4 regions of the Neobacillus sp. DFD-2R genome follow, and region 1 is predicted to be linked to each of the others. Evidence: riboswitches for the same ligand, from Rfam matches in the RefSeq annotation. Region 1 holds a riboswitch; each other region holds the start of a gene.

Evidence for each region. A riboswitch is a leader RNA that binds a small molecule or an ion and turns the genes downstream of it on or off. The one in region 1 is predicted to bind thiamine pyrophosphate.
Region 2: it holds a riboswitch for thiamine pyrophosphate, as region 1 does, so the genes downstream of both, AC3ANV_RS17835 (ABC transporter substrate-binding protein) here and AC3ANV_RS10770 (acetylornithine deacetylase) in region 1, are expected to answer to the same signal.
Region 3: it holds a riboswitch for thiamine pyrophosphate, as region 1 does, so the genes downstream of both, thiC (phosphomethylpyrimidine synthase ThiC) here and AC3ANV_RS10770 (acetylornithine deacetylase) in region 1, are expected to answer to the same signal.
Region 4: it holds a riboswitch for thiamine pyrophosphate, as region 1 does, so the genes downstream of both, tenI (thiazole tautomerase TenI) here and AC3ANV_RS10770 (acetylornithine deacetylase) in region 1, are expected to answer to the same signal.

Annotation. Positions count from the first base shown of each region.
Region 1 covers NZ_CM173228.1:2,142,166-2,145,341, forward strand. Annotated here, with positions in the region: gene AC3ANV_RS10760 (ABC transporter substrate-binding protein) at 1-430, shown strand, start outside; gene AC3ANV_RS10765 (DsbA family oxidoreductase) at 625-1,356, shown strand; TPP riboswitch at 1,422-1,522, shown strand; gene AC3ANV_RS10770 (acetylornithine deacetylase) at 1,615-2,916, shown strand; gene tenA (thiaminase II) at 2,913-3,176, shown strand, end outside.
Region 2 covers NZ_CM173228.1:3,569,901-3,573,076, reverse strand. Annotated here, with positions in the region: gene AC3ANV_RS17845 (S9 family peptidase) at 1-876, shown strand, start outside; gene AC3ANV_RS17840 (hypothetical protein) at 999-1,160, opposite strand; TPP riboswitch at 1,466-1,575, shown strand; gene AC3ANV_RS17835 (ABC transporter substrate-binding protein) at 1,762-2,754, shown strand; gene AC3ANV_RS17830 (thiamine-binding protein) at 2,767-3,057, shown strand; gene AC3ANV_RS17825 (ABC transporter permease) at 3,057-3,176, shown strand, end outside.
Region 3 covers NZ_CM173228.1:2,486,290-2,489,465, reverse strand. Annotated here, with positions in the region: gene thiC (phosphomethylpyrimidine synthase ThiC) at 216-1,991, opposite strand; TPP riboswitch at 2,165-2,278, opposite strand; gene AC3ANV_RS12435 (DUF1003 domain-containing protein) at 2,378-2,953, opposite strand.
Region 4 covers NZ_CM173228.1:1,638,874-1,642,049, reverse strand. Annotated here, with positions in the region: gene AC3ANV_RS08040 (methylmalonyl-CoA mutase family protein) at 1-672, opposite strand, end outside; TPP riboswitch at 947-1,055, shown strand; gene tenI (thiazole tautomerase TenI) at 1,169-1,798, shown strand; gene thiO (glycine oxidase ThiO) at 1,791-2,930, shown strand; gene thiS (sulfur carrier protein ThiS) at 2,941-3,144, shown strand; gene AC3ANV_RS08020 (thiazole synthase) at 3,147-3,176, shown strand, end outside.

The sequences.
Region 1 (3,176 bases):
AACTGCAACATTACTAAAGAATAAAAATTTAGCTTACACGTTTGTGGATATGAACTCTAAAGATGGTACAGAAGCGGCATTAGGCGGAAAATATGCCTCTACAAGTCTCTATATGAATTACGATTTTGTGAAAAAGAACCCGGATGTTGTGCAAAAATTGGCTAATGCCTATGTAAAAACACTGAAATGGATGAGTACCCATACTCCTGAAGAAATTGCCGATAAAATGCCGGAGGAGTACTATGCAGGTGATAAAGCCGTATATATCCAGGCCCTTAAAGGTCAGCTTCCAATGTTCACAACTGATGGAAAAATGCCTGCAGGGGTTCCGGAAAATGTTCAGAAAATTCTCTCTGCCTTTAAACCGGCTGTAAAGAGTGTCGATCTTAGCCAGACATATACAAACAAATTTGTTGATAAAGTGAAGTAATGATTTTCATATGACCGGGTGCCGCTTGCTGCGGCCCCGGTTTTATGGTGAAAAAGGCAACTTTTTGTTAAAACCAGGCCAAAGGATTTACCCTTTTATTAAAGGGTAAATATTTCGGTCTTAAGCAGCTAAATATGGGATTTATGCTGGTTGTGTTACTATAGTACTTAATCGTAGAAAATCGAGGTGTTTACATGAAAATAGAAGTTTGGTCTGATTTCGCTTGTCCTTTTTGTTATATTGGGAAGCGCAGGTTAGAGGAAGCGCTGGATCAATTTCCACATAAGGATCAGGTAGAAGTGGAATTTAAAAGCTTTGAGCTCGATCCAAATTCACCAAAGAATATCGATAAAAATATGCACGAAGTATTAGCAGCAAAATATGGTATGAGTCTTGAACAAGCTAAACAAGCAAATCAAAATGTTGGGCAGCAGGCTGCCGGAGTGGGATTAACCTACCACTTTGACACGATGAAACCAACGAATACCTTTGATGCCCATCGTTTGACAAAATTTGCGAAAACGTATGGGAAAGAAGCAGAAGTTACTGAAAAGCTGCTTTATGCATACTTTACTGAATCAAAGCACATCGGGGATTACGATACCTTGGCAGATATCGCAGAAGCTGCAGGCATTGACCGTGATGAAACATTAAAGATGCTGCAGGATAAAAACGCCTATGCAAATGATGTTCGGATTGATGAATCAATTGCACAACAATATGGCATTGGCGGCGTACCTTATTTTGTTATAAATCAAAAATACGCAATTTCCGGTGCACAACCGACTGCAACATTCAATGGTGCGCTCCAACAAGTGTGGCAAGAGGAATCTGCCTCACCGGTGTTGCAGAACCTTTCATCAGAGAATGCAGAAGATGCAAGCTGTGCGGATGGCAGCTGTGTGATTCCGGAACGAAAAGAGTAATATTACTTTACATTTTCTAATTCTGTGCTATAGTTTTACTATATTTTGAACTTTATATGTTGATCGACTCACACTAGGGGGGCCTTTGGCTGAGATGGAACTTTGTTCTAGACCCTTTGAACCTGATCTGGATGATACCAGCGGAGGGAAGTGGAACGAATCATTTATGTCAGCCTCATTTAATTTGACATTAATCTTCAAACCACTCATTTCTCCGAAAGTGAGTGGTTTTTATTTTGCAATTAAGGGGAAAGAAAAATGAGAGCGATATCTGAAGATTTGTCACAAAAGATTTCGGATCAAGTGGAAGCAAAAAAAGAAGAATTGATTGAATTACTGACAAAACTAATTGCGTTTCCAACAGTAAGCCCTCCTGCACGTAATACAAATGATGTGCAGGAAGTCATTAAAGAATACTTGGAAGATTTGGGATTTAAAACCGATAAGTGGGATGTGTACCCTGGTGACCCCAATGTTGTCGGCGTTTTAAAAGGAGAAGCATCTGATCAATATAATAGTTTAATTATCAACGGTCATATGGATGTCGCCGAGGTTGGTGATGATAAAGAGTGGGATGAATCACCGTTTACCACTTATATCAAAGATTCTTATATTTATGGACGCGGTGTTGCCGACATGAAGGGCGGAATAGCAGCATCGCTAATGGCTATTAAACTATTAAAAGAACTTGGTATCACGCTTAAAGGAGATCTTCAATTTCAGTCGGTCATCGGCGAAGAAGTGGGAGAAGCGGGAACCCTTGATTGTACCGAAAAAGGATATACAGCCGATTATGCTGTAGTCGTCGATACTAGTGACTTACATATCCAAGGACAGGGCGGCGTCATTACAGGTTGGATTACAATTCAAAGTAAAGAAACCTATCACGATGGCTTGCGCAGGAAGATGATACATGCGGGTGGCGGTGTTAAGGGTGCCAGTGCAATTGAGAAAATGATGAAAATCATTTCGGGGCTTCAGGAGCTTGAACGGCATTGGGCTGTAACGAAAAGCTATGAAGGCTTCGAACCTGGAAGCAATACCATTAATCCTGCTGTAATTGAAGGAGGCAGGCATGCCGCTTTTGTTGCCGATCGCTGTGCGCTCTGGATCACGGTTCATTTTTATCCGAATGAAGATTACGAAGCGGTTATCAAGGAAATTGAACAGCATATTCATGCGGTGGCTGAAGCCGATCCGTGGTTGCGAGATAATCCGCCGCAATTCACGTGGGGTGGAAAATCGATGATTGAGGATCGGGGTGAGATTTTCCCTTCATTAGAAATTGATCCTGAGCACCCGGGTACGCTTCTGTTAGCAGATTCATTTGAAAAATTGTTAACGCAAAAGCCAAACATAGGAATGTCTCCAACTGTTACCGATGCAGGTTGGCTTGGACGGGCAGGAATTCCAACGGTCATATTTGGGCCTGGAAAATTAGAGGATGCCCATGCCGTCAATGAAAAAGTTGAAATCAGGCAATTAGTAGATTTTACAAAAGTATTAGCCGTTTTTATTGCTGAATGGTGCAATACTACCAGGAATGAGGCAAAAAAATGAAGTTTACAGAATTTCTTTTTGAAAAAGTAACGGGAATTTGGGAGAAAACCCATCTGCATCCTTTTGTAGTGGGGATGGGCACTGGGGAATTGCCTGTTGAATCATTTATCCGTTACATGAAACAGGATTATGTGTTTTTAATTGATTATTCCAGGCTTTTTGCTTTAGGTGCCGTAAAGGCAAAAGACCTCGAAACGATGGCTGCTTTTGCAAGGCTGCTGCATGAGACCTTGCACGGAGAAATGGAGCTGCACCGTCGA
Region 2 (3,176 bases), 1.4 Mb from region 1:
AATGGGCCTGAACATCCTTCTGATATTTGGGAGCTTGAGATTAAGCCAATTTACACAAAACGACTTACCTCCTCCATCCGGTCACAGGGTTTGGAAAATAAATTGGTTACCCCGGAGCTAATAACCTATAAATCTTTTGACAATCTTCATGTTCCAGCCTTTTTTTACAAGCCGAAAAATACTTCAAAAAAACACCCGGTTGTCATCTATGTACATGGTGGTCCTGAAAGCCAAATTCGTGCCGTTTATAATCCTGTCCTGCAATACTTCCTGAGCATTGGCTTTGCAGTTTGTACTCCGAATGTTCGTGGCAGTACCGGGTACGGAAAGACGTATACCCACCTTGATGATGTTAGAAAAAGAATGGATTCCGTTAAAGATTTGGTATCGTTAGTAGATTGGCTAAAAGCAGAGGGGAGCGTTGACCAACGTAAAATAGCGATCATGGGGGGCAGTTATGGAGGATTTATGGTTCTGGCAGCTATCAGCCATTTTCCTCAATTATGGTCCGCAGCGATTGATATTGTGGGGATTTCAAGTTTTAGAACCTTTCTTAAAAATACAAATCCATGGCGTCAAAAACTTCGGGAGTTTGAATATGGAACGATTGAAAAGGATGGAGCGTTTTTTGATCAAATTGACCCATTAAACCATACCGATAAAATTATATGCCCTCTTATGGTTTTTCATGGTGCAAACGATCCGCGTGTCCCAATTGAAGAATCCGAACAAATAGTAAATAAATTAAAGGAAAGAAACCATGCAGTAAAGTACTTCCGTTTTGAAGATGAAGGCCATTCCTTCGAAAAACTAAAAAATAAAATTTTTACGTACACGAAGGTGGCCGATTTCCTCGAACAATATATCGGAAATTAATTTTAGCAATCAATGAAATATAGAGGGCTTTATTAAACTAAAGGAAACCCGCCACTTTAGTAAGTGGCGGGTTTTAGTAACGCGTAAATATAAGATTAGGCCCTTTCTTGCAGCCATTCAAATTAATTCATTGAATTATCTAACAAAAAATCCCCTTTTGGCAAGGTAATAATCTTTCCACCAATTTGCACATGAATGGTATCGTTAAATATGGCCTTCACGATTCCTTTTAATGAAATGGTTGAATTAACATCAATTTTTTTCGTTTCAGAATTGGTTGTCAAATTATTCACACCTTCCAAAGTTAGATATGACAATATAATAAAGGATGAAAAACAAATAATTCGAGAAATAGAAATACGCAAAAAATAGTAATAATTCATCTTATGATACTAACTTGTGAATGTTTCTTTTTTATGAAACAATTAATGACTGCTTCACCTTCCTTTTTACACAATATAATTCGGAAAAATGATCTTAAATTCCTGCCTATCCCTCTTGAAACTTAGAAAAATATTTTTTGAATTCTGCACTGGGCTGGCATCTTTAAATGCTTCCGGTATAATAGTGAGGGAAATAAAATGGATACAATGAAATGTAGGGGGACCGGTGTTGCCGGTTGAGATATCGTTCTTAAGACGTAGACCCTTGGAACCTGATCTGGTTGATACCGGCGGAGGGAACATATTCTTAAACAATTGATTGTTTGTTAATATGCACTCAGGTTGCTAAAACCTGGGTGCATTATTTGTTTAGGTCTTGTTTTATTCAAAAATGTTAACAACATTACGTCTATCAGGTTGTTTCTTGTTTACGTTTTGTTTCTGTTACATCCGGATGTTATCCGGAAGAGATATTATTTTTTAACATATGGGGGCTTTAAAAATGAAAAAGTGGTTCGTTCTATTATTATCTGTTTTTCTTATTGCCGGTTGCAGCAGTAAAAAGGAGACAAATACTTCGAAGGGGAATACTAAACAACTGAAAAAGATTTCTGTTGTTCTGGATTGGACCCCGAACACCAATCATACTGGATTATATGTAGCGAAAGAAAAAGGTTATTTTAAAGATCAAGGGTTAGATGTAGATATTATCATGCCTGGTCAAGCCGGTACGGATCAGCTGGTGGCTTCGGGAAAGGCCAATTTTGGGGTTGGCTATCAGGAAGCGATCACTCAGGCCCGCATCCAGGGTGTACCACTGGTATCGATTGCGGCTGTCATTCAGCATAATACATCCGGCTTTGCATCACCTGCTGCCAAAAATATCAAATCTCCAAAGGATTTTGTAGGAAAAACCTATGGCGGCTGGGGCTCACCGGTTGAAAAATCTGTTATTGATTCTTTAATGAAAAAAGAAAATGCCGATGTCAATAAGGTAACAATTATTAATACGGGAGACACCGACTTTTTTACCGCGATTAAAAAGAATGTTGACTTTGCCTGGATTTATTACGGCTGGACAGGTGTAGAAGCTGAGCTTCGCAATGAAAAAATTAACATGATTTACTTAACGGATTATTCCGATAAGCTCGACTATTACACGCCTGTTTTGGAAACAAATGAAAATATGATTGCAAAAGACCCCGGAACAGTAAAAGCGTTCTTAAAGGCAGTAACAAAGGGCTATCAGTATGCGATTAAAAATCCTGACCAAGCGGCTGATATCCTTATTAAAGCGGCCCCGGATTTAGATCCAAAGCTTGTGAAAGCGAGCCAAAAATGGTTATCACCGAAATATCAGGACGATGCGAAGCAATGGGGGATCCAAAAGAAGATGGTTTGGGAAAACTACGCTTCTTGGATGTATGACCATAAACTTCTTGATAAAAAATTAGATGCGAATAAAGCATTTACGAATGAATTTTTACCAAAATAGGAGGTTATCAAAATGGCCAATGCATTGATCAGCATTCAAATATTACCGAAAACAAAAGACGGAGAAGATGTTATCCCGTATGTGGATGAAGCAATTCGCGTAATCGATGAATCGGGAGTGAAATATGAAGTCCATCCATTAGAAACGACGATGGAGGGCGAGCTTGAGCACTTATTTCGTATTATCGCTGCAATGAATGAACGAATGATTGAAATCGGAAGCCGTAATGTGATTTCCCAAGTGAAAATACTGTACCAACCAAGCGGAATTACTATGGACCAATTGACGGAGAAATATCGATAATGAAGAAAATACTTTTAAAAGGGTGGAGACCGTTATTGGTTCTCCTCCTTTTGTTCGTAATTTGGGAAATTGTTGTAAGGGTTTTGAATGTACCGGAATGGCTGCTTCCTCCACCATCA
Region 3 (3,176 bases), 340 kb from region 1:
AGTAATAAACCCCTAAACTTAGGGGTTTATTAAATAATCAATAATAAGTACTCTCACCGAAACCACATTTTTGGCATTTCCTCATTCCTGATGATTCTAGAAATATATGTTTACAATGATGTTGGATATTGTTAATTTTTCTTTGTAAGTGATGGATCTTCTGATGTAAGATTTCTACTTCTTCCTTTAATTTCTTTATCTCATTGAAATTACTATTATCGATAAATCTTTGATCCATCATTTACAAATTCCTCTGCCTTTTGTTTCATTCCCTCTTCAATGGCTAATTCCTCACCTGGTTGATCTCCATTTGCCATTCCGCGAATATCATGAGAAATTCTCATTGAACAAAACTTTGGTCCGCACATCGAACAAAAATGAGCAGTTTTTGCTCCTTCAGCCGGAAGAGTTTCATCATGGTATTCTCTTGCCCGTTCCGGGTCTAATGAGAGATTGAATTGGTCCTCCCATCTGAATTCGAAGCGAGCTTTCGATAAGGCATTGTCACGAACTTGTGCACCTGGGTGTCCTTTGGCTAAATCAGCTGCATGAGCGGCAATTTTATAGGCAATAACACCATCGCGGACATCATCCTTATTTGGAAGGCCTAAATGTTCTTTTGGTGTAACATAACATAGCATAGCTGTTCCGAACCAGCCGATCATTGCAGCACCAATGGCTGATGTAATATGATCATATCCTGGAGCAATATCGGTTGTTAATGGTCCTAATGTGTAAAAAGGTGCTTCTTTGCAAATCTCCATTTGCTTATCAACGTTTTCTTTAATCATATGCATCGGCACATGCCCGGGACCTTCGATCATTACTTGAACATCATGCTTCCAAGCAATTTCAGTTAATTCGCCCAATGTTTCAAGTTCAGCAAACTGCGCTTCATCATTGGCATCAGCTATGCTTCCGGGACGCAATCCATCCCCTAGTGAAACAGAAATATCATATTGCTTCAGAATTTTACAAATTTCTTCAAAGTGAGTATAAAGGAAGTTCTCTTGATGATGAGCTAAGCACCATTGTGCCAAAATCGAGCCGCCTCTGGAGACAATTCCCGTTGTTCGTTTGGCTGTTAATGGAATATATCGTAATAAAACACCGGCATGTATCGTAAAGTAATCGACCCCTTGTTCCGCCTGTTCAATTAGCGTATCACGATAAACTTCCCAGGTTAAATTCTCGGCAATTCCATTCACCTTTTCAAGTGCCTGATAGATTGGCACAGTTCCAACCGGAACAGGGGAATTGCGGATGATCCATTCTCTTGTCGTATGAATATTTTTCCCAGTTGATAAATCCATGATGTTATCGGCACCCCATCGAGTTGCCCATGTCATCTTTTCAACCTCTTGCTCAATGGAGGAAGTAACAGCTGAATTCCCAATGTTCGCATTAATTTTCACATGAAATTTGCGTCCAATTATCATTGGTTCACTTTCAGGATGGTTTATATTTGCCGGTATAATTGCTCTGCCTCGGGCAACCTCGTCACGAACAATCTCGGGATCGATATTTTCACGAATCGCGATGTACTCCATTTCAGGAGTAATAATGCCTTTTTTAGCATAGTGCATTTGCGTGACATTTTTTCCTTCTTTTGCACGTAGAGGTGTTTTATTAAGATTAGGAAACCATTCAAGGTTTGCACGTTCATCACCTTCAAGGTATCCGTTATCTTTAGGTTTTATTTCTCTGCCTTCATACGTCTCAACATCATTACGTTCGAGAATCCATTTCTTCCGTAACGCTGGAAGTCCTTTTCTAATATCGATATGGTAATTTGAATCTGTGTATGGGCCGCTTGTATCGTAGACCCGGATTGGTGCATTTTCTTCTTCTCCAAAACTAGTTTCTGTTCGACTTAACTCAATTTCTCTCATTGGAACCTTAATATCTGATCGTGATCCCTCAACATAAACTTTTTTACTTCCCGTAAATTGTGATTTTAACTCAATGTTCACTTCTGCTTGCTTTTGCATGAAACTTCCTCCTTAAAATGGGTAGATTTTTCGATCAGGAAAGTAACAGCATAGTTCATTACAAGCAGCCTTTCGGACAAACGTGTAAATGAATGACAATAAAAAAAAGGTTCTGTTTACACAGAACCTGATTAATCGTCAAAAAGTAGTGGCGTGTTCACAAAATTAAGACGACGCCTTCGAAACTACTTCCCTACGCTGGTATCATCCAGATCAGGTTCAAAGGGTCAAAGAATTTTACGCATTCTTTTCTCAGTCCGAGCCATCGGACCCCCCTAGTAGAGCTATTGAATTTAATTATGTAACTTTAGGTTTGATAATAACATAGTGTTCATTATTTTGAAAGTTTTAATTTTAAATATGGGCGTTTTTTCCTATAGAATGCTTTATTTTTTTGATTCGTCCGGTTCAAAAACACCACATTGATGTAACGAGGTTAAAAGTTGTTTTATTTGAATTAATTCCCCTTCGATTCGATGAAGGTGACTCTGCATATCATCAATTTCCTGTTCAGCTTTATAATTTATTGCAAAATCAATAATGGATTCGTGTTTATCACGGGAAGCCTGCCTATTCTGACTCATCATGATGACAGGGGCTTGAAAGGCAGCAATAAAGGATAAGCATAAATTCAATAAGATAAAGGGTGGTTCATCGAAATGAATATGCTTGGTAAACGCAATCGTATTCCAGACTATCCAAACGGTAAGAAATACTCCAAACCAAATAATAAATTTCCAACTACCGCCGAATTTAGCAATTTTGTCTGCAAGTCGGTCTGCTTTCGTTGTTCGTTTTACATATTCTTCGTCAAGATGAGTCATTATGCTGCTTTCGTAGTTATCCACTAATCGATCAATGCGTTGTGCATCATTTTTATTAATTTCAATATCAAAACCTTGAATAATTGAGGCATCGTCTTTAATTTCAGGCTTCACATAAAAAATCTTCCTTTTATCCATTGTTCTCATTCCTTCTACAAATAAAAGCTTTGTTAGGTGATTAAGTTTTAACCATATATCTTTAAATGTGAAATTAAATTCCTTTAACAGGCTTATCCCAACAGCCATCCCGATATTTTAAAAAATTGGGACTGTTAAACTAAATGCGAATCCGGCGCAAATATATGTACCCAAAAAGGGGCTCTGATGTATCCCCGATTATAATAATTCTGTCAATTAACAG
Region 4 (3,176 bases), 500 kb from region 1:
ATTTGCTCCCCCATTATGGTATGGAGATGTATTGATTAGAACAGTCTGTAAATTGGGGAGTTTTTTATGTGCCTGCTTAAGCGTTTCTGACCATTCAGCAAAATAGATATCGTCGTTTTCCGGAAGAAATCCGTCTATTACAAATGTTGAAAGCGGATCTGATGCTATGTATCCTGTCACACTTGAGCCATCACATTGATTTTCTGTCAGTTTTACCAAGACTGATAATATGTCCGGCTGCATTTCACAAGCATTTATTGCGAAGGGATATTTATGAAAATAGTCTTTTAATAGATTTAATAGAAGCTCATTCGTTTCAAATAACTGTTTTGTTAATTCAAACGAAATAACCGTTTGACCTCTATTTAATGCCTGTTCAAGCTTTTCCTCTAACTCTGTTATTGTTGTATATGGTATTCGCTGGGCAACCTTCCATTTATTCGTGATATAACCAAGCGGAAAAATTCCTCTTCTAAAATCGGAACCACCCGGATAAGCAGCTATCGATTTTTCATCTTCTTGGAAATAAAGCGGTTTCAAAAGTATGTTTTCATATGTTGAGGATTTCAGTGATTCAACCGATTTTCCTTTGATGGATTCCTCAGCCTTTTTTTCCCATTCATCAATATGATTTCTTGGAAATGTTTGATTCTTCATCTCTTTTAAACCCATAAATCTCGCCTCCCAACAACAGAATTTCTAATTGCAAAAAAATTCTAACACATTACTATATCTTATTTTAGAATAGAAACAACATTCAAGCAATGAAAACCGTCAACAAGTATGATGAAAGCGCTAGCCAAATCGGGGGACATATTTTATGCCCGATGTCCGGCTAATGGAAATTATCAATTTTTATTGCACAGAACAATAAATCAATTGACATTTACAATAAAGGCGCTACTATTATAGATGTAAGGTGAATTCTACAAATTAATATGTGATGCTTATCCGCTAGGGGTGCCTTTTTAAAAGGCTGAGATTGAAGTACTACTTCGGGACTCTAAGGACCTGATCTGGATTATACCAGCGTAGGGAAGTGGAAAACTAGACGTTTGACAAATGAAGGCCTTTTCATTTCAAATTTTCAACCACTTTCTTTACAAAAAGAAAGTGGTTTTTTGTTTTTCAGATTTATTTTAAGGATAAGCAGAATATTACTAAAGGGGTGACTCAAATTTTAAATAGTTTAAAAGAACTACATATTGTATCCAATGGCAAAATGCCGATGGATAAACTAAGTGAAATTTTAATGGAGATTCACCCATATATAACGGCAATTCATATACGAGAAAAACAAAAATCTGCACAGGAAATCTATCAAGCAGTCCAGCTTTTCACAGAAAGAAACATACCATTATCAAAGATTATTATTAATGACCGTGTGGATGTTGCCTTCGTTACAGGTGCAGCAGGAGTTCAATTAGCATCACATAGTTTAGATCCTTCAATTATAAAAACAAATTTTCCCGGGCTTTTGCTCGGATGTTCTATCCACTCCTTGGAAGAAGGACAAAAAGCATTACAGAGTGGTGCTGATTATGTGCTTTATGGTCACGTCTTTTCTACAAAATCAAAACCGGGATTATTACCTAGAGGTTTAGAAGAATTTAAAAGGCTAACAGGACTACTTGACCTTCCTGTCATTGCCATTGGCGGCATTACACCAGAGAATACTAGACATGTAATTTCCGCCGGCGCTAAGGGCATCGCGGTTATGTCCGGAATATTAGAAGCCCACGATCCATTAGCAGCTGTAAGGTCTTACCAAAATGAATTAAAAGATGGAGATGTGTAAAGTGAAAAATTCATTTGATGTGGCAATTGTCGGGGGAGGAATAATTGGGTCCTCTATTGCATATCAACTTGCAAAAATGGGGAGAAAAGTAATTGTTCTTGAGAAGGAACGTTTAGCTTGTCAGGCATCCAGTGCCGCTGCCGGAATGCTGGCAGCACAAGCGGAAATCGAAAAAGACGGTCCATTTTTCCAATTAGCTTTAAAAAGCCAGGCAATGTTTTCATCTATTTCGAACGAGATGCTTGAATATGCCGGCATCGATATCGAATTTGTTAATAAAGGGATGTTAAAAATTGCTGAATCAGAGGAAATAGCCCTGGAATTAAAAAAACAAGTCACGTTTCAACGGAGGTGGGATCCTAGCATCAAATGGCTTGATTCAAAGGAATTACAAGAAATGGAACCTGCTCTATCTTCCAGTGTTACCGGAGGGATGTACCTTCCAAATGATGGGCATGTCCAAGCCGCTAAATTAACATATGCATTTGCTAAAGCAGCAGTACATTTTGGCGCAGAAATTCATGAGTATACTGAAGTCCTTTCATTTATTTATGAACACGGGCAAGTCAAAGGGGTAAAAACAACAAAAGGTGTAATTAATTGTGAACAGGTTGTCATTGCGACAGGAGCTTGGGCTGCCAAATTAATGCACGAAACCGGGTTGGAAATTAATGTTTATCCTGTCAAAGGGGAATGCTTTTCAGTCATGACTGAAAAGCCGATTATTAACACTACGATTTTTTCCGATAAACGTTGTTATTTAGTACCTAAACGAAATGGTGAAATTTATATCGGTGCTACAATGGTGGAAAATACAGTTGATAACAGGGTAACGGCCGGAGGAATTACGACATTAGTAGAAAGAGCTGTTCAGCTGGTTCCACAGATTAAGGACGCAAAATGGGAGCGGGTTTGGGCAGGAATTAGGCCGCAAACCGGTGATGGGAACCCATACATTGGTGAACATCCAATTTGGAAGGGTTTGTTTGTTGCAGCAGGACATTTTCGAAATGGGATTTTACTAAGCCCTCTTACAGGGAAACTAGTAGCTGCATTGATGGACCGAAATTTAACAGATGATAAAACGCTCTCTGCTTTTCGCTTGGATAGACATTGCAAAGCGGTTCAATAGGAGGTGGAATATGAACGTACAACTGAACGGCGAAAATATACTTTTACCCGAAAATATTGTATTTGTTTCAGACGTACTAAAGCATTACCAAATTCATGATAAAGTGGTTGTCGTCGAAATAAATGGAGAGATTTTAACAAGGATGGAACATCAAAGTACTAGATTGTCTGATCGAGATCGAATTGAAATTGTACATTTTGTTGGAGGCGGTTAATAATGTTGAAAATTGGCTCATTATCATTTCAG